3 regions of the Paraburkholderia sprentiae WSM5005 genome follow, and region 3 is predicted to be linked to each of the others. Evidence: riboswitches for the same ligand, from Rfam matches in the RefSeq annotation. Region 3 holds a riboswitch; each other region holds the start of a gene.
What was found. Region 3 has a riboswitch for cobalamin ahead of cobW (cobalamin biosynthesis protein CobW). Riboswitches for the same ligand answer to the same signal wherever they lie in the genome.

Region 1 (9,714 bases), on a different replicon from region 3:
GCGCACAGCAGCGCCGGCCCGCTCAGACGCTGCGCGACCGGCTTGGCCTTGCCTGCCGTGCGCACGTAGTCGAGCGTGGCCAGGTAACTAATCGCGCACGCGCGGCTCGCGCCATGCGCCGCAAGCATCAAGCTTGCGGCGCGCAGCGGTGGCAACGCCGCGAGCGTTTGCCACTTGATCGCCAGAGCGACCACGAGCGCGATGGCACCGAAAGCACCGATGCGCGAGTCATGCATGATGCGCAGTGCATCTTCTCGCGAATAGGCGCCACCGAACGCATCGACGCAATCGGCGAGACCGTCCTCGTGAAACGCGCCCGTCGCGACGAGCGACGCCGCCATCGACAGCAGTACCGCGACACTCGCCGGAAACACGCGCAGCGCGGCCAGATACACAAGTGCGCTGAAGCCGCCGACCAACACGCCGACCAGCGGAAAATAGCGCGCCGCCGCATTCAGATAATGCGGCTCGAAGCCGACCCAGCGCGGTACGGGCACGCGCGTGAAGTAAGCGAGCGCCGTGAAGAAATAGCGCAGTTCCGCGAGGGGGTTCATGGACGTGGCGAGTGCAGGTTCACAGCGGTGCGGACCGAGCTTCGCGTCGTCGGGCAGCGGGTGCTCACGCGCTTCACGGTTCGCGATCCGCGACGCCCGCCGAATCGAAGCTGGCCATCTCGTTGACGAAGGCCACCGCCGCGCGCAGCAACGGCACCGCGAGCGCGGCGCCCGTGCCCTCGCCGAGCCGCATGTCGAGCGATAGCAACGGCTGCGCGCCGAAATGGGAGAGCATGCGCCGATGCCCGGCCTCGTTCGACGCATGCGCGAACACGCAGTAGTCGCGCACGTCGGGCGAAAACGCATCGGCGACCAGCAGCGCGGAGGTCGCGATGAAGCCGTCGACGAGGATCGTCATGCGCGCCTCGGCGGCCGCCAGATACGCGCCCGCCATCATCGCGATCTCGAAGCCGCCGAAGGTCGCGAGCACGTCGAGCGGCGCGCGTGCGTCGGCATGGCGCGCAAGCGCCGCCGCGAGCACGTTGCGCTTGTTCGCGAGGCCGGCGTTGTCGAGACCGGTGCCGCGGCCAACGCAGTCGTCGATCGGCACGCCGCACAGGCGGCTCATCAGACACGCGGCCGCCGAGGTGTTCGCGATGCCCATCTCGCCGAAGCCGATCACGTTCGTGCCTAGCGCCGCGTGATGACGCACGCGCGCGGCGCCCGCCCGCATCGCGGCGAGCGCTTCGGCGTGCGTCATCGCGGCTTCGTGTGCGAAGTTGCGCGTGCCGGGGCCGACCGGAATGTCGACGAGTCCGTGCGTCGAGGGCAGCGGCGTCGCGAGGCCCGCGTTGACCACTTCGAGTTCGAGACCCGCGACACGACTGAGCGCGTTGATCGCCGCGCCGCCCGCGATGAAGTTTGCAACCATCTGCGCGGTCACCGCTTGCGGATACGGGCTCACGCCTTCGGCGGCGATACCGTGATCACCCGCGAAAACGATCATCGCGGCACGCTGCACGGTGGGACGCGTACTGCGCTGGATCACGCCCATCTGGCGCGCCAGCGTTTCGAGCCGGCCGAGGCTGCCGGGCGGTTTGGTGCGGGTATCGATGATCCGTTGCAGCTCGGCGCGCAGCGTTTGATCGAGCGGGGCGACTTCGGGCAAACCGGCCGGGAGTGGGATGCGAGTCATAGGTGCGGTCGAAGAGCAATAGGAGTAGAAAATCAGCCTGACTGGGCGTCATGACCGGTAAGCGATTCGTGACGCCCGCGCGGCGCGGGAATCAGCGCCTCGTGTTCGCCGTCGCGAATCAGAATCAGCGGATAGCCGAACGCGCGGCTCGTCAACGCGGGCGTCAGCACGTCGCGAACGGGACCCGCGTACGCACCGCCCGCGCCGTCGAGCAGCAACGCATGCGTCGCGAAGCGGCGCGCGAGGTTCAGGTCGTGGCAAGAGAACAGCACACTACGGCGCGGTTCGCGCGTCCATGCGACGAGCGCTTCGAGACAGTCGATCTGATGATGCAGGTCGAGATGCGACAACGGTTCGTCGAGCAGCAACAGCGGCGCGTCCTGGCATAGCACCGCCGCGAGAGCAACGCGCTGACGCTCGCCGCCCGATAGCGACAGCACGTCGCGCGCGGCGAAGTCCGCGAGACCGAGCCGTTCGAGCGCCGCCTGCGCGGCCGCACGATCCTCATCGCGCTCCCAGCCCCAGCCGCCCAGATGCGGGAAGCGGTTCAGCAGCACAATGTCGAGCACGCTTGCGTTGAACGCATCGGCCGCGCTTTGCGGCATCAGCGCGCGGCGCCGGGCGAGCGGTAGCGGCGGCCAGTCGGCCATGCGCACGCCATCGAGTTCGACGTGGCCCGCCGCCGGATGCAACAGGCCCGCTAGCGTCGACAGCAAGGTCGTCTTGCCCGCGCCGTTCGGCCCGGCGATGCACCAGACTTCGCCCGCATGGAACGTGTGCGTGAACGCGTCGAGCAAGGTGCGCGCGCCGGCGCGCAGCGTCAGGCGCCGCGTGCTGAGCATGCCAGAGCTGGGGCTGGGTTCGGCTCGCATCATCGGCGGCGTTTGAGCAGCATCCACAGGAACACCGGCACGCCGACCAGCGACGTGATCACGCCGACCGGCAATTGCGCGGGCGCGATCACGGTACGCGCGATCAGATCCGCGCCCATCACCGCGACGCCGCCGCCGAGCGCCGCCGCCGGCAGCAGCATGCGCTGATCGTTGCCGAACGCGAGCCGCAGCATGTGCGGCACGACCAGACCGACGAAGCCGATCGTGCCCGCGGTCGTCACCGCCGCGGCGGCCGCCAGCGACGCGACCAGGTACACCCGCAAACGCAGCGGCATCACCGCGACGCCCAACGCCTGTGCGGCCGCGTCGCCGCGCAGCAGCACGTTCAGACGCGGCGCGGCCGGGACGATCGCGAGCAACACGAGCGCCAGCGCAATCAGCGCGGTCCACGGCAGCGCGCCGCCGTTGAGGTCGCCGGTGAGCCAGAACAGCATGCCGCGCAGACGGCTGTCGGGCGCGAGATTGAGCAGCAGCATAATCAGCGCGCCCCACCCGGCCGCGATCACCGCGCCGGTCAGCAGCAAACGCGGCGACGTGTCCTGCGGCTCGCCGCGCCACAGCTCGCGACGCGCGAGGCCCAGCACCAGCAGGATCGACATGAACGCGCCCGCGAACGCGCTCGCGTCGACGATCCACCATGCGCCGCCCGCGATCATCGCGACGAGCGCGAACGTCGCCGCGCCGCCCGACACGCCGAGCACGTATGGCTCGGCCAGCGGATTGCGCAGCAGCACCTGCAGCAGTGCGCCGGCGAGCGCGAGCAACCCGCCGCACGCGAAACCCGCGAGCGCGCGCGGCAAACGCAACGTGCGCACGATTTCGCCGGCGAGCTCGTCGCTGCCCGCGCCGAACGTGTGTGCAGGCGCGAGCGCCGCCAGCACGCGCGCCGGCGCGAGCGGCACGCTGCCGAGCACGAGCGACGCGCCGAGCACCACGAGGGCGGCGAGCGCGAGCCCGAACCAGATCGCGGCGGCGCGCTTCGCGTTCATCGGGCGCGGCGTCGCCATCGCGGCGGACAGCGAACCGGACCCGCGACTCATGCGCGTGCGCTCACGCATGCGGCCGATCCGGCGCGCGCGTCAATGCTGCTGCCAGCCGAGCGTGAGATACGCACCGCGTCGCGGCGAGTTGTACGAGTAGGCCGTTTCATAGTCCTTGTTCAACAGATTGTCGATTTGCGCGCTGACGTACCACGCTTTCGTGATGTTGTAGCGCGCCGACAGATTCACGATGCCATAACCGCCGAGGTTGCCGGTGCTGTCCGTGCGCGGACCGCTGACGATCCACTCGCCGCCAACGCGCCATCCACCGATGCTGCGATTCACCGCGAACGACCCGAACCGTCGCGCGCGCCGCACGAGGTCGGTGCGGTTGTCGAGATCGACCGGATTCTGCAGCGTCACCGATGCACGCACGTCGGTCCTGCCGACATGACCGCTCCACGATCCTTCGAGTCCCTGCACCTTCGCATGCCCGACGTTCTCGGCGAGATAGATGCCGGGGATCGTCTGCACGTAGTCGATCAGATTCGTGTAACGCGTCTGGAAGGCGTTCAAGCGCATCACGCCCAGCGCATCGGTCGCGTACTGCAAACCGGCTTCCACCGAATGACTGCGCTCGGGCTGGATCGACGGATTACCGCTGATCGGATAGTACAGATCGTCGAAGCTGGGCGCGCGGAACGCATCCGAATAGCTTGCGGTTGCCTTCCAGTGCGACGTGATGTCGAAACCGTAGCCGAGATAGTAACTGTTCGCCCCGCCGAAATCGGAGTACTGGTCGCGCCGCACGTTGGCCTGAACCTGGTTGCGGCCGAAGCGCGCGCTGTAGCCCGCGAAGACCGAATCGACGTGACGCTCGGGCGCGGCGAACGTGTCGGAGTCGAGCGTCTGGTCGAGATGCTCGTAGCCGACTTGCAGCTTCTGATTCGCGGCGAGCGCGAAATCGTTCTGCCACGTGTACTGGCGATTATCAGTATCGAAGCGGCCGTTGTAGATGCCATTGCTGTTCGATACGCTGCGGTCGTCGCCCTCGGCGAGCGTGACGTGGGTAGTCCACCAGCTGGTCAGCTTGCCGTTCGCGAACACCGACACCTGACGCACCTTGCTGTAGAGGTTGTTCAGATCGGTAGGCTCGCCGTACGCATTGTCGTAACTGTTGTTGTTGTTCGACTGGAAGTATCTGACGCCCGCATCCCACTTGTCGTTGAACTTGTGACGCAGCGACGCGGTGATGCTCTCGTTCAGGTTGCCGTTCGCGTTCGGATTCGCGTTCGGCGCCTCGAGCGGATCGAGCGACGAAAATCCGTCGTCCTTCGTGCGCGCCAGCGAGATGCTGAAGGTCGTGCGGCCGTCCTGATCGAGCGCGCCGTTCACGCCGGCCGTTTGCGTTTGCGTGTGATAGCTGCCGTAGCCGACCGAGAAATGGAATCGCGGCGGATGATCGCCGCCGTCTTTCGTGAACACCTGCACGACGCCGCCGATCGCGCCCGAGCCGTACAACGCCGACACGTTGCCGTTCACCACTTCGACGTGATCGACCTGATCGAGCGGAATCTGCGCGAGCTGGGCGGAGCCGAGGCTCACCGAGTCGACGCGCACGCCGTCGATCAGCAGCAGCGATTGCGTCGATGACGCACCGCGCAGAAAGAGGCTCGTGGTCGAACCGGGGCCACCCGTACGCGAGATTTGCGCGCCGGGCGCGAGTTGCAGCAGGCCGGGCAGATCGGTCGCGCTCGTGTCGGCAATGTCCTGCTGATCGAACTGCGTGGTCTGCGGGATCGCATCGGTCAGCGCTTGCGCTCCGCGTTGCGCAGTCACGACGATCGGCGAGAGCGCGGTGTCCGAGGCATCGACTGAAGGGACATTGGCGGCGTTGGCAACGTTTGCGGCGTTCGCAGCGGTTGCGTCCGTAGCGGACGATGAAGACGCAGACTCGGTGCCTTGTGCATGCACGACGAGCGGCAGGCTCGCGAACGCGAAGAGCGTCGCGCGGGCGATGGGGGACAGCATGGGATGACGTTCCTGTGGCTAGCGTGCGTGGCCTGCTTCCCCGCGGGCCGACGCGTCACGAGGCGTCCCCTGTTTAGCGTTTTGGCGGGGACGTCTCTCTTTTCTGGCCGGTATCCGGGCTACGACACATCGATCCCGCCTTCCCACGCGTGACGCGCAGTGGCACACTCGCACGTTGAACTTCCAAGCTTGCGATCAGGACCGACCTGCATGAGCATTCACATGCGGTCGCTTACCGTTGCGGGGGCAGCGCAGGTTCGCGCATCCGGTTTGGCACCGCGCGCGCCCTGCTTCCCGTTTAACTGCGCGCGCCGAAAAGCGCGCGCGGGCACCAGAGTGCGGAAGTTTAGGAGCGGCCTCGCAGGGCGTCAAGAAAGGTCAATCGGCGCGCAATCGGTTCTGTTCAATGCAGGTTATTGTCCGATGGATTGCCGGTTGTTTATCTTATGTTCGACGACACGACACGTAACGAACGTGCACGAAGCGATGCTGTTACGTCTCGAAACGAGACAATTGTCGGAGCCTGTAATATTCCGCGCTAAAATGCGATGTCTTTAGAGGACGCAGCACATGCTCACCGAACTCGAATCACTCTCCCAAAACATCGGCAAGCTGATTGCGATCAGCCAGCGCCACAACGAAGCGCGGCTCGCGCTCGAAGAACAGCTCGCGCAAACCCGTGCCGAGGTACAAGCCACGCATGCTGAGCTCGCGCATTTGCGCGAGGAGCGCGACGCACTCCAGGCCGAACGCGACGCGCTGTCCGCCAAGATCGACGACGCTCAGGTGCGCCTTAATGCGATCCTCGAAAAATTGCCGCGCGCCCGCGCGAGCAGCGAACCCGATAACCAGCTCGATCTGCTCGAGCCCGCTCAGCCCGAACATGAGGAAGCGGAAAGCGACGTGAGCCGACACGGAGAAAGCGCATGACCACCAAGCAGATCGAGGTATCGATTCTCGAAGTACCCTATCGTCTCGCCTGTTCGCCGGAAACGGAGGGCGCGCTGCTCGAGGCGGTCGCGCGCGTCGACGCGGAGATGAAGAAAATCCGCGGTAGCAGCAACGTGCGCGGCACCGATCGGATCGCCGTGATGGCTGCGCTGTCGCTGGCATCGGAACTGCTTAAGCTGCAAAGCAGCGTGCGGCACGGAGAAGCATTTCCTGCTGAAGAAATCCGGCGTACAATGAAGCAAATGAACGAACAGCTAGGTACTGTGATCGAGCAGTACAGCTTGCAGTAAGCAGTAGCGGGTTGAGTAGCGGGCCGGTTTGGAACCGGTCGCGAGTTCAAAAGTATGTGTTGTAGCTTCATCGGTTTAGCTTCCCTGCCTGGTTCGCCAAGGTCATACATTCCTTGAACCAATGCCATGTGCACGGTTGCGGAAATTTGTAGCACGGGCGTGCGCGTCACTCTGTCTGATGTACCCGAAGTGTTGCTAACTGCGACCAATTCTGAACCCTCGGTTCAGGATGCCGGCCTAGCGGCTAAGGCGGGGACCTTATCTGGAACGGCGTCGGACTTCGGTTCGATGCCGTTTTTCTTTGGTCGTCGTTTTTTCGTTTGAGCGCCTTTTTCAGGGGCTTTTTCGCACGCGCCTGCTGTTGATGCGCGTCGTTCAATCTGACACGTTGACTCCGATTCATGCGCTATTGGCTAATGAAGTCCGAACCGGACGAAGCAAGCATCGACGACCTCGCCAACGCACCGCGTCGCACCTTGCCGTGGACCGGCGTGCGCAACTATCAGGCGCGCAACTTCATGCGCGACGTGATGCAGGTCGGCGACGGCGTGCTTTTCTATCATTCGAGCTGTGCGGAGCCCGGCATCGCGGGCATCGCGGAAGTTTCGTCGACCGCGTATCCGGACCCGACCCAGTTCGATAAGAAGAGTCCGTACTACGACGCCAAATCGTCGCCGGAAACGCCGCGCTGGATGCTCGTCGACGTCGTGTTCAAGAAGAAGATCGCGCTGATTCCACTTGCCGCGCTGCGTGAACATGCCGAATTGCAAGACATGCGCGTGCTCGCCAAAGGCAACCGTCTGTCCATCACGCCGGTCACCGATGCCGAATGGCGCTTCATCACTAAACAGCTCGTTTAAAGGCGAGCTCGCAGCGCGCCAACGCTCGCGATGTCGCGCGGGTCATCATGACAGTCCGGCGGCGAAACACTAATTGGGGAACCAAGCCCCGCTAAAGCGTGCCTAATCGCTCGACGAAAGCGCGGGCTCAGCCCGACCGCTCGACGGCCCCCGAACGCCCATCGCCAGCGCATCCGTCAAACCGCGCGCCACCGTCGCGCCGCCACGCGGTACTCGCGTCGAACGTGCACAACCAGTTCAAATCAGGAGTCCGGCTATGACGAAAAAAACCGCACGCGCCCTCGCACTCGCGCTCGCCGTTGGCGCGCCTGTGGCACTGGCACTGAACCCGGCGCCCGCGCGCGCGCAGAGCATGATGCAGCAGCCGTCGGGTGTGCTGTCGCTGAATGCGCAGGCGAGCGCGGAAATCCCGCAGGACGAAGTCGAAATCACGCTGTTCTACGAGCAGGAAGCGAGCGAGCCCTCGTCGTTGACATCGACGCTGAACCAACGCGCCGACGCGGCATTGCAAAAAGCGCGCGGCGTGAGCGGCGTGACCGCGCGCTCGGGCGCGTTTTCGATCTTTCCGTCGACGGACCGCGACGGACGCATCTCGACGTGGCGCGGCCGTACCGAAGTCGTGCTCGAATCGCGCGACTTCGCCGCGGCATCGAAGCTCGCGGGGCAGATGGCATCGATCATGCAGGTGGGCAACGTGCGTTTCTCGCTGTCGCCAGAAGCGCAGCGCGCGGCCGAGCAGCGGCTCACCGGCGAGGCGATCAAATCGTTTCGCGAGCAGGCCGCGTCGTCCTCGCAAGCGTTCGGCTTTAGCGGCTATTCGATCCGCGAGGTCAACGTGAACCACAGCGGCGTGATGCCGCGTCCGATGATGATGATGAGCGCGCGCGCAATGGGCGCCGACGCGAAGACCTCGCCGCTGTCGCTCGAAGGCGGCACCTCGACTGTAAGCGTCAACGTCTCGGGGTCGGTGCAGATGAAGTGACGCGCAAGCGCGAACGCAAGCTCAAATGCAAACGCCACGGCATCTGTCGATGCCGTGGCGTTTTTTCATGCAGCGCTTGCTACGCTAGTTGAGCGCGGCTCAGTTCGCGCCAACCGCCTGGGCCGGTTCGCGCCGCCCGCGGCGATACGCCCACACCATCAGGCCAATGCCCGCGAGGATCATCGGCAGCGACAGCCATTGACCCATCGACAGCCCCATTGCGAGCAAGCCGAGGAAATCGTCCGGCTCGCGCGCGAATTCGACCGTGAAGCGGGCGAGGCCGTAGCCGATCAGGAACATCGCGGAGATGGCGCCGAGCGGCTTGGGCTTGCGCGAGAAGAAGATCAGCACGAAGAACAGCGCCACCCCTTCGAGCGCGATCTCGTACAGTTCCGACGGATGCCGCGGCAGCAGGTGATATTGCGCGAACACTTCGTTCAGATGCCACTGCGCGGCCAGTTGCGGATGCGCGGCGAGCCACGCGGCGTCGTCGGGCGCGGCGCCGGGAAACAGCATTGCCCACGGCGCGGACGGCTCGGTCACGCGGCCCCACAGCTCGCCGTTGATGAAGTTGCCGAGGCGCCCCGCCGCGAGGCCCGTGGGCACCATCGGCGCGACGAAGTCGGTGACTTGCAGCCACGAGCGCTTGCGCTGATACGCGAACAGCATCATCGCGATCGTCACGCCGAGAAAGCCGCCGTGAAACGACATGCCGCCTTCCCACACCTTGAAGATGTCGAGTGGATGCGCGAAATAAAAGCTCGCCTTGTAGAACAGCACATAGCCGAGCCGGCCGCCGAGGATCGTGCCCAACACGCCGTAGAACAGCATGTCGTCGATATCCTTGGCGGTCCAGCCTTGCGCGGCGACGTACGGCAGACGCAGACGCAGCCGGGCGACGACGATCGCCGCGACGAACGCGACGAGGTACATCAAGCCGTACCAGCGCACGGCGAGCGGCCCCAGATGAATGGCGACGGGGTCGAAATTGGGGTGAATGAGCATCGTGTAGTTATGGGCAGGTCAGGTTCGGAAGCA
Region 2 (9,714 bases), 1.1 Mb from region 3:
CCTCCGGTTTGTCACCGGCAGTCTCCCTGGAGTGCTCTTGCGTAGCAACTAGGGACAAGGGTTGCGCTCGTTGCGGGACTTAACCCAACATCTCACGACACGAGCTGACGACAGCCATGCAGCACCTGTGTTATGGCTCCCTTTCGGGCACTCCCGGCTCTCACCAGGATTCCATACATGTCAAGGGTAGGTAAGGTTTTTCGCGTTGCATCGAATTAATCCACATCATCCACCGCTTGTGCGGGTCCCCGTCAATTCCTTTGAGTTTTAATCTTGCGACCGTACTCCCCAGGCGGTCAACTTCACGCGTTAGCTTCGTTACCAAGCCAATGAAGGCCCGACAACCAGTTGACATCGTTTAGGGCGTGGACTACCAGGGTATCTAATCCTGTTTGCTCCCCACGCTTTCGTGCATGAGCGTCAGTATTGGCCCAGGGGGCTGCCTTCGCCATCGGTGTTCCTCCACATCTCTACGCATTTCACTGCTACACGTGGAATTCCACCCCCCTCTGCCATACTCCAGCGCTGCAGTCACCAATGCAGTTCCCAGGTTAAGCCCGGGGATTTCACATCGGTCTTACAGCACCGCCTGCGCACGCTTTACGCCCAGTAATTCCGATTAACGCTCGCACCCTACGTATTACCGCGGCTGCTGGCACGTAGTTAGCCGGTGCTTATTCTTCCGGTACCGTCATCCACCCCCGGTATTAACAGGGATGCTTTCTTTCCGGACAAAAGTGCTTTACAACCCGAAGGCCTTCTTCACACACGCGGCATTGCTGGATCAGGGTTGCCCCCATTGTCCAAAATTCCCCACTGCTGCCTCCCGTAGGAGTCTGGGCCGTGTCTCAGTCCCAGTGTGGCTGGTCGTCCTCTCAGACCAGCTACAGATCGTCGGCTTGGTAGGCCTTTACCCCACCAACTACCTAATCTGCCATCGGCCGCCCCTTGAGCGCGAGGTCCCGAAAGATCCCCCGCTTTCCTCTCCCGAGCGTATGCGGTATTAATCCGGCTTTCGCCGGGCTATCCCCCACTCCAGGACACGTTCCGATGTATTACTCACCCGTTCGCCACTCGCCACCAGGGTTGCCCCCGTGCTGCCGTCCGACTTGCATGTGTAAGGCATGCCGCCAGCGTTCAATCTGAGCCAGGATCAAACTCTTCAGTTCAAACCTGTTACTGTTTTCGGTCCATCTCTGAACCGGTCGCTCACTCAACGTACTGACGATGATCAATCCGTCTTCCGACAGATCAACCTTCCTCTGATACTGTGTGAGGCTTCTTGATACTTCTGCCTGACAGCAGATTCCGCAGAACCCGCTGCCGCATTGCGCATCAAGCGCCCACACTTATCGGCTGTTAGTTTTTAAAGATCGGTCCGCCCAACCCGCCGTACCGGCATTACAGCTACCCGGCACCGCCTCGTCTGGCGTCGCTGCATCAGCAGCAGAGAGGCGAGATTATGGAGAGCGGCCCATGTTCCGTCAATACCCTTCTCGCAATTTATTCTAAAAAGTTGAAGAGCTTAAAAATTGAGCAACGTCGTGCGAAAATTCGATTGCTTAGACGTCCGATCTATTTGCCGGCTTGTCGCCGGAAAGGAAGAGAAGAGTGGCATTGCGAAAAACCACTCAGCAGCTTTTCCACAGAAAATGTTCGCAAGCCTGTGGATAACCGCTCCACAACCGCGCCAAGTACTTGAAGCAAAACCGTTCTCGCCCGTTGCGCGCAAAGCGCGGCCGCGCGTCACGCTGCTATTCAGACAGACTTCCTCGTCACATGCGCATTCGTACGCATAAAAGCGCTGCGCTCGACCATCGCACCGAACAGCAGCCCGATCGTCGTCCACATGATCACCTGCATGCCGATCGCCGCGACGCGGAACTTCCACAGCAGTACAGCCGGGAATGCCGCCGGCACTTCATTGATCACCGGCATCGACAGTTGCACAGCTGCGATGATCGCGGCGAACATGAGCCCCGCGACGATCGAACCGTTCCACGCGCCCAGCTTCGCCGCCGCGCGACGCCGCACCTTCAGCGAAAACACCATCGTTACAAGCGAAATCGCGATTGTCAGAAAGAATAAGCCCGTGCGCGTGCCGATCGTCTCCGGATCGCCCACCGACGGCGGATTGGCCGGATACTTGATATTCGGCACAATCACGAGCGCAATGAACGCACCGAGCGCGAGCCACGCTGACAGTGCGCGCACGCTCAAGGTCCCAGCCCGTCCATACGAATACGCAAACACCAGCGAGAATAGGCCGCCGAATGCCGCGCCATAGGTAACGACGCCGGTCAGCAGGCCGAGGCCTGCCTGCGTCTCGCGGCTCACGATTTCAGGCTCGGGCGCTTCGCCGCGCGCTGCGGCCGCTTTTTCCCCGAATGAAATCGCCTGATCGACCTGCGGTTCGCCGACGATTCGCGCGAACGAGAACGTGAGCAAGCCCGCGACGATACCCGCGAGCATCCCCCGCACTAACAATTTACCTACCATGCCGAACTCCGTTAGTGGCAGGGAAAGCCGAGCAGATGGCGGCCGTCGTGCACGAACTCATGCACGACCATGCCGGGTACGAGCGACGTCGCCCCCTCTTCCGCACCAACGAAGTAAAGCGCGAGCAGCAACAGAGCGCCGAATGCCGCCCACGGCAACAGTTCGCGCAAAGGAATGGGAGTGGGCTGGGCCGCCGGTTGGGCGGCGGGATCGAAGACAGCTTCGGTCATGATGGACATCTCCTGAGGGTAACGCGCCCCGAAAGTCGATTGCAGAGGAATGATGCGAAGCCCAGGTCTGGCTTTCGGCTCTTGTAGATTGCAATGCCGATTACAGTGGCGCGACCGCGCCGGGTTCTCACCGGCTTCCGTGCTTCGCAGCGCCACTATTCTACGCGCTAAACTGCGGCATCCGCGACGGCGAGCCCCCTCAACGCGCGCTGCGAGCCGATGGAGCCGTCGAGGCAAGTGCGAAACGGCGCAAAGGCAAAGAATGGATACGCGACTATTACTGGTGAGCCATGCGGCAACGGCCGCGCAGCGCGCGGGCCGCTTCCCCGCCGACGATCCGCTCGACGCGCGCGGGCGCGCCGAAGCCGAAGCGGCGCGCAAACATCTCGCGCTTCCCGCCGACGCCGCCATATTCACCAGCCCTGCCCGCTGCGCGCGTGACACCGCCACGGCGCTCGGTCTGAGCGCAACGGCCGCCGACGCATTGGCGGATATCGACTACGGCAAATGGCGCGGCCAACGTCTCGCGGATATTGCCGATGAAGCGCCGCACGAACTCGCCGCCTGGACATGCGAGCCCGACGCTGCGCCGCCCGGCGGCGAATCGTTCGGTCAACTCGTGCGTCGAATTGGAGAATGGCTCGACGCGCAGCAGGCGGACGTGCGTTCATGCAATGCCGTCAACGAAGCAGCCTTCCGCGTCTCGACGCACCACCGAACCATCGTCGCAATCACACACACGCCGCTCCTGCGCGCGGCAATCGTGCATGCTGTCGGTGCATCGCCGGTCGTGTTTTGTCGCATCGAGATCGCGCCGTTGTCGCTCGTTGAATTACGCCATTCACGACGCGGCTGGACATGGTGGCCCGCCACCATGGTATGAACCAAGACGTCGCTTACCTGCCCGACACCACGAGCCGCAACCTGTTGGACCCCTCGGGCGTCAGCGTGATCTCGGTGCGTCGATCCTTCGCACCGAGATAAAAGTGCTGACGTCCCGGCGAATTCTGATCATGCGTCGCGTCGGGCAGGCACGACGCGATGTCGGCCGCGACTGCTTCTAATGCATCCGCGTTCGAGCCCGCCGCCTGATGCGGCGTCCACGTGCACTGGAAACTGCGATGCGCGCCTGAACATTGCGCGTCGTCGCCATAGGGTTGCGCGACGCCTTTGCCGTCGTCGGCCGTGAGCGAGGCGAAGCCGTCCGGCGCCGCAGCCACGATCCGTTTCAGCGCGGCGCAAGGTCTAGGGCTATCGTCGGCGGATGCGTTGCCCGACAGCAGCGCCGCGAGCGATGCCACGGTGAACGCAAAAGCGGAGAGTCGATAGGTTTTCATGTCGAGCGTGAAGCTCTAAAGTGCCGCCGAAAAGGCTCGCAGCGAGCCTCGCATTCGCCAGCACGCTTCATGCCCATGCGCGCGAGCGTCCGCTTATTCAAACGACGCGGGGCGGCACACAAATTGCCGACGGCCATACCGGCCGCGACATCGCGCCATTTCGATCGAAGCCATTGCCGACGTCATTTCGAACATCATGTCGACCACTATCGCCGCCCCTACCCCCGCCCGCCTCTCGTCGGGCATCGAAGGAATCGACGACATCCTGGGCGGCGGTTTCACGCCGAACCGCATGTACCTCGTGGAGGGCGCGCCAGGCACGGGCAAAACCACCTTCGCGTTGCAATTCTTACTGAAAGGCCTCGACGAAGGGCAGACCGGCCTGTACATCGGGCTGTCCGAAACCCGTGCTGAATTGCTCGCGATCGGCGCGAGCCACGGCTGGGATCTAAGCCGTTTCACGATACTCGAACAGCTGCCCGAAGAAGGGCTCGAACCGCAATACGAACAGACCGTGCTTCACCCGGCCGAAGTCGAACTCGGCGAAAGCGTGCGTAACGTGATCCAGCACGTCGACGAACTGAAGCCCGCGCGCATCGTGCTCGACAGCCTGTCGGAACTACGGCTGCTGGCGGAAAACCCGCTGCGCTACCGTCGGCAGATTCTCGCGCTCAAGCGCCATTTCTCGACGCGCGAGTGCACGGTGCTGCTGCTTGACGATACGACGGGCGGCAGCGCCGGCATCCAGCTTCATAGCATCGTGCACGGTGTGATCAGCCTCGACAACGTCGCCCATGACTACGGCGGGACTCGCCGCCGCCTCCGCATCGCGAAGATGCGCGGCATCAAATTCCGCGAGGGCTACCACGACTTCACGCTGAACACCGGCGGCCTGCGCGTCTATCCGCGCCTCGTCGCCGCCGAGCATCACAGCGAATTCGACACGAACCCGATCAGCACCGGCACGCCCGGCCTTGACGCGCTGCTCGGCGGCGGGCTCGTCCCCGGTACTAATTCGCTGATCATCGGCCCGTCGGGTGTCGGCAAAACCACCACTGTCGTGTCGTGTCTGCTTGCCGCGCTCCAACGCGGCGTGCGTTGCGCGTACTACGTGTTCGACGAAACGCTCAGCACCCTGGTCACGCGCTGCGCGACGCTCGGCATCGATCTCACGCCGCACGTCGACAGCGGTCTGCTGACGCTGCGCCAGATCGATCCCGCAGAAATCTCGCCGGGTGAACTGGCGAGCGACCTGCGCGACGCGGTCGAAAACGAGCGCGTGCGCTACGTCGCAATCGACAGCCTGAACGCCTATCTGCAGGCGATGCCCGGCGAGCGCTACCTGCTGCTGCACATGCACGAGCTGCTCGGCTATCTGAATCAGCAGGGCGTGATCACGATGCTCGTGCTCGGGCAGCACGGCATCATCGGCGAAGTGCAGACCGAGATCGACATCAGCTACCTGAGCGACGTGGTCCTGCTGTTCCGCTATTTCGAGCACCACGGCGAAGTGCTGACCGCGGTGACCGCCGTGAAGAGCCGCGCGAACGATCATGAACGCACGATCCGCCAGTTCCGCCTTCGCGCGGAAGGCATCGAGATCGGCGAAGCGCTGCGTGACTTCGAGGGCGTCTTGTCGGGCCTGCCCTCGTATCGCGGCAGCACCGCGTTGCTCGGCTCGACGAACCGTCTAATCGATACATCGGGACGGTGAGCGATGGAGCAGCGGGTCCTCATCCTTGCGCCGTTCGGCCGCGACGCCGACGTGATCGCCGCTGTGCTGCACAACGACGCTCACGCCTGTGTGACCTGCAACGACGCCGACGCGCTCACCACCGAGCTCGACATCGGCGCGGGCGCAGCGCTGCTGACCGAGGAAGCGCTGGCGAACGGCCACGGCTCGGGTCTCTTTGCGTGGCTCGAACGGCAGCCCGCATGGTCCGACTTCCCGATCATCCTGCTCGGCGCGCGCAGTGCCGGTCATCGATCCGCGCGCGGGCGCGACGTGCTCGAACGGCTCGGCAACGTGGTAGTGCTCGAGCGCCCACTCAATTCAGAAACATTGCGGCGCGCGGTGGCGTCGTCGTTGCGGGCACGCGGGCGGCAATATGAATCCCGGCGGCTGCTGGCCGAGCGCATCGAGGCACAGGACGCGCTGGAGCAGCTGAACGATTCGCTGGAAAGCCGCATCGCCGCGCGCACCCATGAGCTTGCGTCAGCCAACGACCGGCTGATGGCCGAGATCCACGAGCGCGCGAAAGTCCAGGCCGTGCTCGTGCAGGCGCAGAAGATGGAAGCGCTCGGCCAGCTGACGGGCGGCATCGCGCACGACTTTAACAACCTGCTGAACGTGATCATGGTCAACGCGGAGCTGATCGCGCGCGTGTGCGGCGACGAACGCCTGCGCGGCATGGCGGCGACCGTCAAGCGCGCGACCGAGCGCGGCGCGAAACTGACCGGCCAGTTGCTGACCTTCTCGCGCAACAGCAACCCGAACCTGAAAGCGATCGACGTCGTCGCGCTGTTGCAAGGCATGCGCGACATCATCGCCGTGTCGCTCGGCTCGGGCATCCGCTATGGCAACCACTTCGAGCGCGACGAAATGTGGACTCAAGCCGACGCGAATCAGCTCGAGCTCGCGGTCCTCAATCTCGCGATCAACGCGCGCGACGCGATGCCGGGCGGCGGCCGCCTCGACATTCACGTGAGCCTGCGCGACGCGCCCGACCGGGCGCTGAAGCACGGCCGCTATGTCGTGATCGAAGTGTCCGATACCGGCGAGGGCATTCCGCCCGATGTCGTGTCGCGCGTATTCGATCCGTTCTTCACGACCAAGCCGGTGGGCAAGGGCACCGGGCTCGGCCTGAGCCAGGTGTATGGCATCGCACGGCAGGCCGGCGGCGCCGCGCGCATCTTCAGCGAACAAGGCGTCGGCACCACGGTGCAGATCTGGCTACCGATGCGCCAGCGCGTGGCCGCGCACAGCGAAGCCGAGTCCGACGCGGAAGCGAACGCGGTCGGTGACAAGCGCGTGCTCGTGGTCGAGGACGACAGCGAAGTGCGCGCGATGCTGGTTGAATCGTTGCGCATGCTGGGCTATACGGTGACCGAGGCCGCCGACGGCCAGGCCGGCCTTGACCGCCTGGTCGACGACCAACCCGATCTGCTGATGGTCGACTTCGCGATGCCGGGCATGAACGGCATCGACGTGATCGCCGCGGCCCGCAAGCTGCGTGCCGACCTGCCGGTGATCCTCGCCACCGGTTATGCCGACGTCGACATTGCCGATCTCGCGATCGAGCATTGTACGATTCTGCGCAAGCCGTTCCAGCTCGACGATCTGGCGCGCACGGTGCGGGTCGGGCTGGCCGCGTGAATCAAGTATTTCCAATTGAATAGCTTGCTAACGAATGTTTTGGAAATACAATACCGGCCATGTCGAATCTCGATGCGCTGCGCCGCACTGTCAGCAGCACGCTGGTCGTCGCCGCCCGAAAGTGGCGGCGCACGAGTCATGGCGTGCTCGCGGCCTTCAACGTCTCCGAAGCGTGCGCGACGCCGCTTCTGACCGCCAGCCGGCTCGGCTCGGCGGTACGTCAGGTCACCCTCGCCGATCACGTCGGCATCGAGGGGCCATCGCTCGTGCGGCTGCTCGACCAGTTGTGCGCGGCCGGCCTGATGCGCCGCGACGAAGACCCTGAAGACCGCCGCGCGAAAACCGTGGTACTGACCGACGAAGGCCGCGCCGTCACCGCGAAGATGGAAGAGGAGCTGGTGACACTGCGTGCGCAGGCGCTCAAAGGCGTTTCGCGCGACGATCTCGAAGCCGCCCTGCGCGTGTTCGACGCATTCACGACCGATGCCGCCGGACGCGCCGAATCAGGCGGCATCGAGCGCGACACGCACAACCCACGCGGGCAGCCGGCGCGCGCGGGATCGGCCAGCCAACAGCCGACGAAGCGCACATCGTCGGCGAAGCGCAAGCCCGCCAAAGGCGACGAGCCTGGCAGCAAAGTCAAACCGACGAGCGGCAAAAGCGCTGTAAAAGCGGCCAGCCAATCGCGCGGCCCCGTCAAGGCGCGCAAGTCCATCAAGCGCGGCGCGCGAACCACCGCGCCGCACAACGCCGATTCCGCGTAACGGTTCATGGTCTATCCCACTCTTCGCGACTGGCTGTTCTCCGTCAAGACCTTCGCCGCGGCGATGCTCGCGCTCTACATCGGCCTCGCGTTCGAACTACCGCGGCCGTACTGGGCGATGGCCACCGTCTACATCGTGTCGAACCCGTTCGTCGGCGCGACCCGTTCGAAGGCGATCTATCGTGCGCTGGGCACCGCGCTCGGCGCGTCGGGCGCGGTATTGCTGGTGCCGCCGTTCGTCGAATCGCCGTACCTGTTCAGCATGGTCGTCGCGGCGTGGACCGGCACGATGCTCTACCTCGCGGTGTCGGACCGCACCGCGCGCAGCTACGTATTCATGCTGGCTGCATATACGATGCCGATCATCGCGCTGCCGTCGGTGACGAATCCGACCGGCGTCTTCGATCTCGCCGTCAGCCGCACCGAGGAGATCATTCTCGGCATCGTCTGCGCGAGCATCGTCGGCAGCGCGGTGTTTCCGAGCCGGCTCGCGCCGACGATCATCGAGCGCACCGATGCATGGTTTCGCGACGCCGCGTTCTATGCGACCGAAACGCTGTCGGGCCGCATCGCGAGCTCGGCGATTTCCGGCGCGCGGCAACGGCTCGCGAGCACGATCAACGGTCTCGAGTTGCTGCTGAGCCAGCTCGCCTACGATCACACCCGCCCCGACGTGCTCGCGCGCGCACATGAGCTACGCGGGCGCATGCAGTTGCTGCTGCCGATCATGTCGTCGCTCGCCGATCCGCTGCTCGCGCTGTACAACAACGGGCCGCAGCACTGGCCCGAAGGACTCCGGACGCTGATCGACGACGTGATCAAGTGGTTCAACCGGCCGCTGCCCGCGCCGAGCGAGGGCTATCACGCGGACGAAACCGCCAACGCGCTGCGCCAGCGCATCGCCGCGATGCGGCCGCCCGCCGCCGCGCTCACGCATTGGGACGGCGCGCTGCTGTCGAATGCGCTGTGGCGGCTGGGGCAAGTCATCGACGTGTGGCAGGACTGCCGCTCGCTGCGCATCATCATCACGCGCGAGGAAGGTACGTGGCGACCGCATTTTCGTCATTGGCGGCTCGGCGGCACCCAGCGCTTCTACGATCGCGGCATGATGCTGTTCGCGACCGTGTCGGCGGGCGCCGCCGTGGTGTTGGCGTGCGCGCTGTGGATCACCTCGGGCTGGAACGACGGCGCGAGCGCGGTCACGCTCGCGGCCGTGGCCTGCTGCTTCTTCGCCGCGCTCGACGAGCCCGCGCCGTTCGTGTTCCGCTTCTTCCTCGCGACAGCCGTCAGCGTGGTGGCCGCGGGCCTCTATCTGTTCGTCGTGCTGCCGAAGGTGCACGACTTCCCGATGCTGGTGATCCTGTTCTCCGCGCCGTTCATTCTGGTCGGCACGCTGATTCCGCGCCCGCAGTTCAATATGGTGACGGTGCTGGTCGCGGTGAACACGGCCACCTTCATCAGCATTCAGGACGCGTACGACGCGAACTTCCTGACGTTCCTGAACGCCAA
Region 3 (9,714 bases):
AAAGTTGAAGAGCTTAAAAAATGAGCACGTCGCGCGAAAAATTCAATTGTTTAGACCTCCGATCTATTTGCCAAGACCAAAGACGAAACAAATCAAAGTACTCTGCGCACGAATCGAACCACCACTCCTCCCCACAATTAAAGTTTTACCCTTCCGCGCCGTGAACCAGATCATCCCGCTACTTCAATTAGCTGCCGACTATGGATCATCCCGTCGACGCACACGTCGAGGAAAGCCCGCCCGCCACTGCATCGCCGGCGCTCGCGCCTGATACGGTGCCGGTAGGCACGCCCCTACCTTGGCCGATCGTCGATGCCGATGGCAGCTTGCTCTTCGCAAGCGCCACGACGCTCGCGACCACCGACGAGCGTGCCTTCCTGTTTCAACACTTCCACCCGCAACGCGGCGACCTGCTCGGCCTCGGCGCACCACAACCGCCGGTGCCCACGGCTCAGCCTGAGCACGCCGGCAAGCTGACGCTCAAGGACATGCACCTCGAGATCGGCGCATTGATCGGCCTGCGCTCGCAGCTCGGCCGCGGCGCCACGATGCACCCTTGCCGCATCATCGGTTTCACGCCGAATCATGCGCTGTTCCTCACGCCGCCGATGCAACAGGGCCAAGCGCTGCCGCTCACGCCCGGCGAGAACGTCGAAATCATCGCGATCGCGAGTCAAGCCGTGTTCCGTTTCCTCTGCACGGTCGAGGCCGTGTGCCGTGTGCCGTTCGATTATGTCGTGTTGTCGCGGCCAGGCGCGGTCCGCCGATTACGCGAGCGCAAATCGATCCGCGTTCATACGCACCTGCCCGTGCGGTTTGGCATCGGCGGGGACGGCGATACCTACGAGGGCCTCGGACTCGCGAACGGCATCAGCACGCTCGGCATGTCGTTGAGTGCGCCATGGACACTCGGCGAGGTGGGCGAGCGCCTGCGCATAGCGTTCCGGCTCAAGTCGGCCGAATACGATTCGCAGATCGAGACGACGGCCGTGATTCGCAACGTTCAGAAGGGCAAAACGCCAGGCGAACCGTCGATGCATGGGCTCGAACTGGGTCAACTCGATGCCGCTCAACAGATGGCGATGAAGGTGTTCGTCTTCGATCGTCAAGAGAATGTGCAGCATTGGTCCAACGGTCTGAAATAAGCGGTACGGCTGGGACGCAACGCACGTGCAGACGCGGCGGGCCGCCCCCGCTACGCACGCATCGATCAGCCGATCAGGTCTTCCGGTGTCAACCGTCGCGCTCCCCACGCATTCGCGAGCATTTCGCAGCGGCCAAGCCGTATCGCACCACGCTCGAAGTCGACGAACACGACTTCATCGGCGCCGGCCGGACGCGCCGGTTCGTCGCGCGTGCGGCCGTCGGTCAGAATCCATAGCCAACGCTGCTGGGCCGGCCGTCGCCGCGCGCCGTGCTCGAGCAGTTGCGCGGCGCGGCGCACGCCCGAGGCGAGCGGCGAACCGCCGCCTCCGCCGACTGGCGCGAGCCATCGCTCGTTCCACCAGCGCGGCACGGCGGGCCCGAAGCGCACGTCCGCGCCCGCACCGCCGAAGCAGATCAACGCGGCCTCGGCGCGCATCGCGCTCGCACGGTCGAACAAGGTAGTCAGCAAACCCTTCGCGAGCGCGAGGCGCTGGCCCGCCAGCATCGACCCGGAGCAATCGAGCACGAAGCAATGCAGCACCCCGCCGCGCGGCATTTCGCGTACGAAGCGCAGATGCTCGCGCCGCAGCGTGCGCCCGCGCATCGCGGCGAGCGTCGCTGGCCATGCGATGCGCCGGCCCGGTGCCGCATGCGACGTGTCGTGCGCACCCGCCCCCGCGCCTTGCCGCCATCGAAAACCGCTGCGCGAGTCAGCGGCGGCGCCTTTCCGATGGCTCAGCGTTTTTTTGCGTCGAGCGGAATCACGCCTTTGACAGGCACAGCCCCGGTCGGCTCGGGCGGCAGGTAGCCCCAGTCGGGATCGGCGGAAGACGTCGCGGATCCAGCTGCACGGTCAGACGCACTACCAGTAACGTCTTGTGACTGCGCCTCGCCTTCCTGCTGGCGCTGATTCGCATGTGGCGCATCATGCTGACGCCGCCGATGAAGCAGCACCGCATCGGCAACGCGCTCCACGTGTCGCACCGTCACCGCATCCGCCCGTTCGAAAGCGGCCAGCGCGCGCGCCGCGCGCAGCATCACGAGGTCGGCGCGCAGGCCGTCGACGGCCGCGTCGATGCACAGCGCGCTCACGCGCGCATGGACGGCGTCATCGAACGACAGCAGCGGCAGCGCCGCGCGCGCCGCGCGAATTCGCTGTACGTATGAAGCCTGCAGCTCCGCATAAGCGGCACGAAAACCAGTGGGGTCGAGCTCGAACGCAAACCGCGCTTTCACGATGGCCTGCCGCACTTGCGGCTCGAACACATTCTGCAACTCGACCATCAGACCAAAACGGTCGATCAGTTGCGGCCGCAACTCGCCCTCTTCCGGGTTCATCGTGCCGATCAGCACGAAGCTCGCGTCATGACTATGCGACACGCCATCGCGTTCGACGGTGTTCACGCCGCTCGCCGCCGCATCGAGCAACGCATCGACGAGCGCATCGGGCAGCAGATTGACTTCGTCGACGTACAGCACGCCGCGATGCGCCTTCGCAAGCAGTCCCGGCGAGAAGCGCACGGACCCGTCGCGCAGCACCGTTTCGATATCGAGCGTGCCGATCAGGCGATCCTCGCTCGCGCCAAGCGGCAGATTCACGAGCTGCCCTTGCGGCAGCAACTCGGCAAGCGCGCGCGCGGCGGTCGACTTCGCAGTGCCACGCGGTCCGCTGATCAATACGCCACCCAAGCCCGGATCGATCGCCGCCAGCACCAGCGCCTGCTGCAACGAGGCCTGGCCAATCAGCGCCGCAAACGGAAAAACCGGCCGCGGCGCCGTGCCGGACGCGACGCCTGCGCTGCCTACGTCGTCCGTTCCCCGCATCGCTCCATTCATGTTTGTCTTCCTTCGATCTGCTGCTCGCTCGCGAGCAGATGCGTTTCCACCTGCGCGCGATAGTCGCCCGGTTGCTGCCACAGCCCCCGCTGCATCGCTTCGAGCAAACGCTCGCAGATCGAATGCAGCGCATGCGGATTGTGCCGTTGCATGAACGCGCGGGTGTCGGCGTCGTTCAGATAAGCATCGGCGACGAGCGCGTATTGATGATCGGCGATCACGCGCGCCGTGGCGTCGTAGCCATACAGATAGTCGACGGTCGCGGCGATCTCGGCCGCGCCCTTGTAGCCGTGGCGCTTTACGCCATCGAGCCATTTCGGATTGACCACGCGCGAGCGGATCACGCGTGCGATCTCCTCCTGCAGCGTCCGCACGCGTGGCGCGGCCGGATTGCTGTGATCGGCGTGATAGACGCGCGGCTGCTGACCGGCCAGGTGCCGCACCGCCGCGACCATGCCGCCCTGAAACTGGTAGTAGTCGTTTGAATCGAGTACGTCGTGCTCGCGATTGTCCTGGTTCTGCAGCACGAGGTCCATCGCTGCCAAGCGGGCGCCAAACACTTGATGCGCTTCCTCGCCTGCGCTCTTCTGCGCGTACGCGTATCCGCCCCACGCCTGATACGCGTTCGCCAGATCGGCGTCGGTCCGCCATTGGCCTGAGTCGATCATCTGCTGCAGACCCGCGCCGTACGCGCCGGGCCGCGCGCTGAACACGCGCCAGCCGGCGCGCTTGCGCGCTTCGGCCGGGTCCATGCCGCGCGCGATCAACCCATCGCGTTCACGCTGCACGCGCGCACGAATCGGATTGAGTTGCGCAGGCTCGTCGAGTTCGGCAACCGCTTGCACCGCCGCATCGAACAGATGCATCACGTTCGCGAACGCATCGCGAAAGAAACCGGATACCCGCAACGTGACGTCGATACGCGGCCGGTCGAACGCCTCGATCGGCATGATCTCGAAGTCGGTCACGCGATGGCTGCCGGGCGCCCACTTCGGCCGCACGCCGAGCAACGCGAGCGCCTGCGCGATATCGTCGCCGCCGGTGCGCATCGTCGCGGTGCCCCAGACCGACAGGCCGATCGCGCGCGGATAGTCGCCGTGCTCTTGCAGGTGCCGCTCGATCAGTTGCTGCGCCGATTTCAGGCCGAGTGTCCACGCGGCTTGCGTCGGCACCGCGCGTGTGTCGACCGAATAGAAGTTGCGGCCGGTGGGCAGCACGTCGGGCCGTCCGCGCGACGGCGAGCCGCTCGGGCCCGGCGGCACGAAACGTCCTTCGAGGCCGCGCTTCAGTTGCGTCATTTCCTGCGGGCCGCAGGCGTCGAGGCGCGGCAGCACGTCGTCGCGCAGGCGCGCGATCACCTGTGCCGCTTGCGGCAGACCAACGTCCGCTACCGGTACGGCTTGCGAGCGATCCGCGTCATCGCAATCGACACCGCACACGCCGCGCAACCACTCCGCCGCGAGCAACTCCAACCGCTCGCGCGTATCGCCGTGATGTCGCCACGGTGCGTCGCTGACCCGCTGCAATACCTCGGGACGTGGGCCGTCCCATGCGGCTGCCCAATCCACGCTCAACGGATCGAACCGATGATCGATGCGCAGGTCGCGCGCCAGCGCGTCGACGAGCCCCGCCTTGCCGCCGCGTCCATCGCCGATCGGAAAGCGCCCCAGCGCGAGCAGCGTATCGCGCCGCTGCACGCCGCGCGGCGACTGTCCGAACGTATGCAGGCCATCGCGAATCTGCGCTTCCTTCAGCTCGCACAGCCACGCATCGACGCGCGTGAGCAGCGCGTCCTCATCGTCCTGACCGTTCGGCGCGGCGAGACTCAGCTCTTCATGCAGCCGATGCTCGACGATCGTCGCCAGAATCGTGCGACGCAGCAGTTTCGCGCGACGCGGATCGACCATCAATGCTTCGTAGTATTCGTCGACCTGGCGCTCGAGGTCCTGCAGCGGTCCATAGTTTTCAGCGCGCGTAAGCGGCGGCATCAGATGATCGACGATGACCGCCTGCGCGCGCCGCTTCGCCTGGCTGCCCTCGCCCGGATCGTTGACGATGAACGGATACAGGTGCGGCATCGGCCCGAGAATCAGATCGGGCCAGCACGCGTCGCTCAACGCGACGCTCTTGCCCGGCAGCCATTCCAGGTTGCCGTGCTTGCCGACGTGCACGATCGCGTCGATGCCGAACTGATCGCGCAGCCAGAAGTAGAACGCGAGATACGCATGCGGCGGCACCAGCTCGGCGTCGTGATAGCTCGCGTAGTCGCCTTGCTCGCGCGAACGCGCGGGCTGAATGCCGACGAACACCTGCCCGCAGCGCCAGCCGGCGATCATGAAGCGGCCGCGCCGCAGCGTGGGATCCTGTTCGGGCTTGCCCCAGCGCGCGTTCAACGCGTCGCGCACGCTGGTCGGCAACGCATTGAAATGCGCGAGATAGTCGTCGAGTGAAAGGCTTTGCAGAGCTGGACGCAGATCGCGCACCACGGGATCGTTGGTCACGCCTTCGGTCAGCCTGTTCAACAACGCGTCGCCGTGTTCGGGCAATTCGCCGACACGATAGCCCTCGTCGTGCAGCATCGACAGAATGCCGACTACCGACGCCGGCGTATCGAGCCCCACGCCATTGCCGATACGCCCTTCGCTCATCGGATAGTTCGCGAGGATCAACGCGACTTTCTTGTCGGCGTTATCGAGCGAACGCAAACGGCACCAGCGGCGGCTCAGCTCGGCGATAAAACGCACCCGTTCGAGGTCGGGCTGATAGCGGACCACGTCGACCTGTGTATGCGCGCAGCGATACGCGAGCCCCTTGAAGCTGATTGCGCGCGTGATGATGCGCCCGTCCACTTCGGGCAGCGCGATATGCATCGCGATATCGCGCGAATTGAGGCCGTGATTGTCCTTTAGCCAATCTTCACGATTGCCGCCGCTCAGGATCACCTGAAACACCGGCGCGTCGCCGGCGAGCGCGAGCGGTTCGGGATCGTCGATCGCGGACGCGGCGAACGCGGTCGTGTTCAGCACGAGCGCGGCACCATGCTGCGCGCACAGCGACTGCACGACATCGCGGCTCAGCGCATCCTTCAACGACGTGATCGCGAGCGGCAGCGGATTGAGCCCTTGCGCTTCGAGCGCATCGATCAGCGCATCGAAGACCGCGGTATTGGCGGCCTGCAGATGCGCCTTGTAGAACAGGATCGCGACGACCGGCGCGTCCTGCCGCCAGCGCGCCTGCCAGTCGGCGATGCTCGGCGTATCGCGCTCGGGGTGATACAGCGACGTGGCCGGCAACGCGCGCGGCGGCTCGGGCTCGCGTCCCCAGTCGAGCACGCGATAGGCGATGCAGCGCAAAAACGCCTCGGCGTTCTGCGGGCCGCCCTCGCGCAGATAGCGCCACAGCTGCTGACATAGCTCGGCGCTCGCGGTGCTGCGCGCGAGCAGATTCGGATCTTCCTGCAGATCGCCGGAAAACATCGCGAGGGTTTGCTGTTTGCGCTGCGCGAGCGCGACCACCTGCTCGATGCCGTACGGCCAATACGTTTCACCGCCGAGATGATCGACCACGACGACGCGCGCATGCTGCAACACGTCGTCGAGATAGAAATCGACCGAGGCCGGCTGACGCAGATAGGTGACGTTCGCGAGCCGCACGCTCGGGAAGCCGTCGCCCAGACGCGGCACCACGCTCGCGAGCAGCGACAGGGTGGTGTCGGCGGAACTGAGCACGACGATATCGGCGGGCTGCTGATCGATGCGGATCACGCCCTGCGTATCGTCGACGAAGCCGCCCGGCGTCGTGCGCAGTAGATGCATGCTGGCGCGCCCGTTATGCCGTCGCGTTCGACGCCGCGGCAAGCGCCGCGTCGAACGCCTGTTGCAGCGTGTGCGGATCGAGGTCTTCGCCGATCAGCACGAAGCGGCTCAACGCGCCTTCGCCATGTTCACCGGCCTGCCAGCGCCGGTCGAAGTAGCTGTCGAAGCGCCGGCCCACGCCCTGAATCACCAGACGCATCGGCGCGCCCGGCAACGCGGCGAAGCCTTTGACACGGTAAATCGTGTGGCTTTCGACCAGCGCCTGCAAGGCGGCGAGCGCCGCGTCGCGCGAGCGCAAATCGGCCTGCACGACGACCGAATCGAATTCGTCGTGGTGATGATCGGGGTCGTCGGCGGAACCATGGTGGTCGGCACGCAGGTGGATCGTCTGTTCCGACGCCGCTTCGAGGCCCAGCAGCGTATGCAGGTCGAGCCGCCCCTGTTGCGCGCGTACGATCTTCACTTGCGGCGGAATCTCCGCGCGGATCGCGGCTTCGACCTCGTGCTGCCGCGCATCGTCGATCAGATCGGTCTTGTTCAGAATCACCAGATCGGCCGCCGACAACTGGTCTTCGAACAGCTCGTGCAGCGGCGACTCGTGATCGAGATTCGGATCGGCCTTGCGCTGCGCGTCGACGGCGAGCGGGTTATCGGCGAACTGGCCGCTTGCGGCGGCCGGTCCGTCCACCACCGTCACCACCGCGTCGACCGTGAAGCCATTGCGGATCTGCGGCCAGTTGAACGCCTGCACGAGCGGCTTCGGCAACGCCAGGCCCGACGTTTCGATCAGCACGTGATCGAGTTCGTCGCGGCGCTCCGCGAGCTTTTCCATCACCGGGAAAAACTCTTCCTGCACGGTGCAGCACAAGCAACCGTTCGCGAGTTCATACAATCGCCCTTCGGTCTCGACCCCGTTTTCATCGCAACCGATGCCGCAGCCCTTGAGGATTTCCCCATCGATGCCGAGCTCGCCGAACTCGTTGACGATCACCGCGATGCGCTTGCCGCCCGCATGCTGAAGAATGTGTCGCAGCAGCGTGGTTTTGCCGCTGCCGAGAAAGCCCGTGACGATGGTGACGGGAATCTTGCGCAATTGTGTTTGCATCGTGAGATCCATCCCTTGGCGTTGCATCGGCATGCCGGGCAAGTCCGCGCGATTCCGCACATCGGCTGACGAATGGAACGAATGAAGCGCGCGCACCACGGCCAATGATCACGGAACACGGGGACGAACGACGGCATGGCCGCGACAACGGGAATATAGAAAGCGGAAGTGAGGTCATGAACGCGCCGCCGCATCCCCGCGGCGTACGTTCTGCTTCTTCGGGCCGGTATCCGGGCTGGCGAAAGCGCCGCTTCCCCTTCCCGGACGAGTGGTTTCTCGTCCAGTGGTGAAATGTCGACGCGCCCTTGCGCGAGGACATCGAAGCCGGCACCGCGGCGCCCGGCCAGCAAGCCGGAACCGCTTTTCGCTTACCGTTGCGGGGACAGCACAGGTTAGCCGCTCAAGAGCAGAAGGCTCCCTGTTTCCCGTTTAACTGCATGCGCACGAACGCGCACGCGGGCACCCAAAGTGCGTGCGAGTGTAGGCCCGCGGCCTTGCGCAGTCAAGGAACGCAGCGTGTCGGAAAATGCCGCCGAGGCTTATCCGGCAAGGCGCCATGTGCTATCGTATGCGCGCGTTTGGTGCCCGCACATGCGCTCGCGTGTGCAGTTAAACGGGAAACAGGCAACGCGTCGCGCGTTCAACCTGTGCTGTCCCCGCAACGGTAAGCGACCTGCGGCGCGCGATTCGATTTGCCCTCGATTCTGACGTGCCGCGCATGCGTTTTTTGATGCCACTTTCCCGCGAATGCGCAAAAGGGAGGGGAAGGCAAAGCGCGTGAGGCCGCCAGCCCGGATACCGGCCAGACGCGGAGGCGGCGCCGCATGCATCCGTGCATCGCGTGGCGCCGCCGGCCGCCGGAATCCGCGGGGAACGGATGTGAAGGCGTAGCAGCGCGGCATCGCGCCTGCCTAGATTCGCCGTTCCGCATGACCTCTACGTTCACCGCCGCGCGCGCTGTCGCGCGCCGCTTCTCTTCTCCCATCACCGCATGGCGCACGCCATGCACGCCGCGATGACGCGCGCCTGGCTGATCGGCGCCGGTCCCGGCGACGTCGAGCTGATGACGCTAAAGGCGACCCGCGCGCTCGCCCAGGCCGATGTCGTGCTCGTCGACGATCTCGTGAATCCCGACGTGCTGCAGTTCGCGGGCGCCGACGCACAAATCGTGTACGTCGGCAAACGCGGCGGCCATCCGTCGACGCCGCAAGCCGACATCGTCGCGCAAATGCTCGCGCATCTGCGCGCGGGGCGCAGCGTCGCGCGGCTCAAGGGCGGCGATCCGTTCGTGTTCGGCCGCGGCGGCGAAGAGTTGCAGGCGCTGCAGGCGGCGGGAATCGAAGTCGACGTGATCAACGGCATCACGGCCGGCATCGCGGCGCCCGCGGCGCTCGGCATCGCGGTCACGCACCGCGATCACGCGCAGGGCGTCGTGTTCGTCACCGGCCACGGCGCCGGCAGCGGCGAGCCGGACTGGGCCGCCCTCGCCGCGACGCGTATGACGCTGGTGATCTACATGGGCATGCGCCGGCTCGGCGAGATCGCCCGCGCGCTGCTCGCGGCCGGCATGCCCGCCGACACGCCCTGCGCGGCCATCGAGTCGGCGACGCGACCCGAGCAGCGTCACGTGCTCGCGCCGCTTCGCGAGTTTGCCGAGGCGGTTGCGCGCGCGGGGCTCGGCTCGCCGGCAATCGTCGTGATCGGCGGTGTGGCATCGCTCGCGCTTGCGCGTGATGCGGCCAAACGCGACGCCGGCGTCGCACGCGAACCAGCAGCGAGCGCGACACGACACGAACTCGCACCCGAGATCAA

Region 1: another riboswitch for cobalamin. It lies ahead of BJG93_RS03540 (TonB-dependent receptor domain-containing protein); the one in region 3 lies ahead of cobW (cobalamin biosynthesis protein CobW).
Region 2: another riboswitch for cobalamin. It lies ahead of BJG93_RS27720 (CbtB domain-containing protein); the one in region 3 lies ahead of cobW (cobalamin biosynthesis protein CobW).

The regions. Positions count from the first base shown of each region.
Region 1 covers NZ_CP017561.2:744,559-754,272, reverse strand. The annotation lists gene BJG93_RS03560 (adenosylcobinamide-GDP ribazoletransferase) at 1-554, opposite strand, end outside; gene cobT (nicotinate-nucleotide--dimethylbenzimidazole phosphoribosyltransferase) at 628-1,689, opposite strand; gene BJG93_RS03550 (ABC transporter ATP-binding protein) at 1,722-2,564, opposite strand; gene BJG93_RS03545 (FecCD family ABC transporter permease) at 2,561-3,622, opposite strand; gene BJG93_RS03540 (TonB-dependent receptor domain-containing protein) at 3,662-5,593, opposite strand; cobalamin riboswitch at 5,682-5,944, opposite strand; gene BJG93_RS03535 (ATPase) at 6,164-6,523, shown strand; gene BJG93_RS03530 (cell division protein ZapA) at 6,520-6,834, shown strand; RNA gene ssrS (6S RNA) at 6,913-7,094, shown strand; gene BJG93_RS03520 (EVE domain-containing protein) at 7,236-7,694, shown strand; gene BJG93_RS03515 (SIMPL domain-containing protein) at 7,951-8,676, shown strand; gene lgt (prolipoprotein diacylglyceryl transferase) at 8,776-9,681, opposite strand.
Region 2 covers NZ_CP017562.2:2,411,517-2,421,230, forward strand. The annotation lists rRNA gene BJG93_RS27710 (16S ribosomal RNA) at 1-1,169, opposite strand, end outside; gene BJG93_RS27715 (CbtA family protein) at 1,759-2,499, opposite strand; gene BJG93_RS27720 (CbtB domain-containing protein) at 2,511-2,729, opposite strand; cobalamin riboswitch at 2,771-2,919, opposite strand; gene BJG93_RS27725 (histidine phosphatase family protein) at 2,992-3,612, shown strand; gene BJG93_RS27730 (hypothetical protein) at 3,626-4,066, opposite strand; gene BJG93_RS27735 (ATPase domain-containing protein) at 4,263-5,780, shown strand; gene BJG93_RS27740 (ATP-binding protein) at 5,784-7,442, shown strand; gene BJG93_RS27745 (MarR family winged helix-turn-helix transcriptional regulator) at 7,502-8,206, shown strand; gene BJG93_RS27750 (FUSC family protein) at 8,213-9,714, shown strand, end outside.
Region 3 covers NZ_CP017562.2:1,286,297-1,296,010, forward strand. The annotation lists gene BJG93_RS22600 (flagellar brake protein) at 201-1,145, shown strand; gene BJG93_RS22605 (vWA domain-containing protein) at 1,211-1,750, opposite strand; gene BJG93_RS22610 (ATP-binding protein) at 1,882-2,982, opposite strand; gene cobN (cobaltochelatase subunit CobN) at 2,979-6,797, opposite strand; gene cobW (cobalamin biosynthesis protein CobW) at 6,811-7,902, opposite strand; cobalamin riboswitch at 8,107-8,384, opposite strand; cobalamin riboswitch at 8,465-8,723, shown strand; partial or broken gene cobA (uroporphyrinogen-III C-methyltransferase) at 8,918-9,679, shown strand.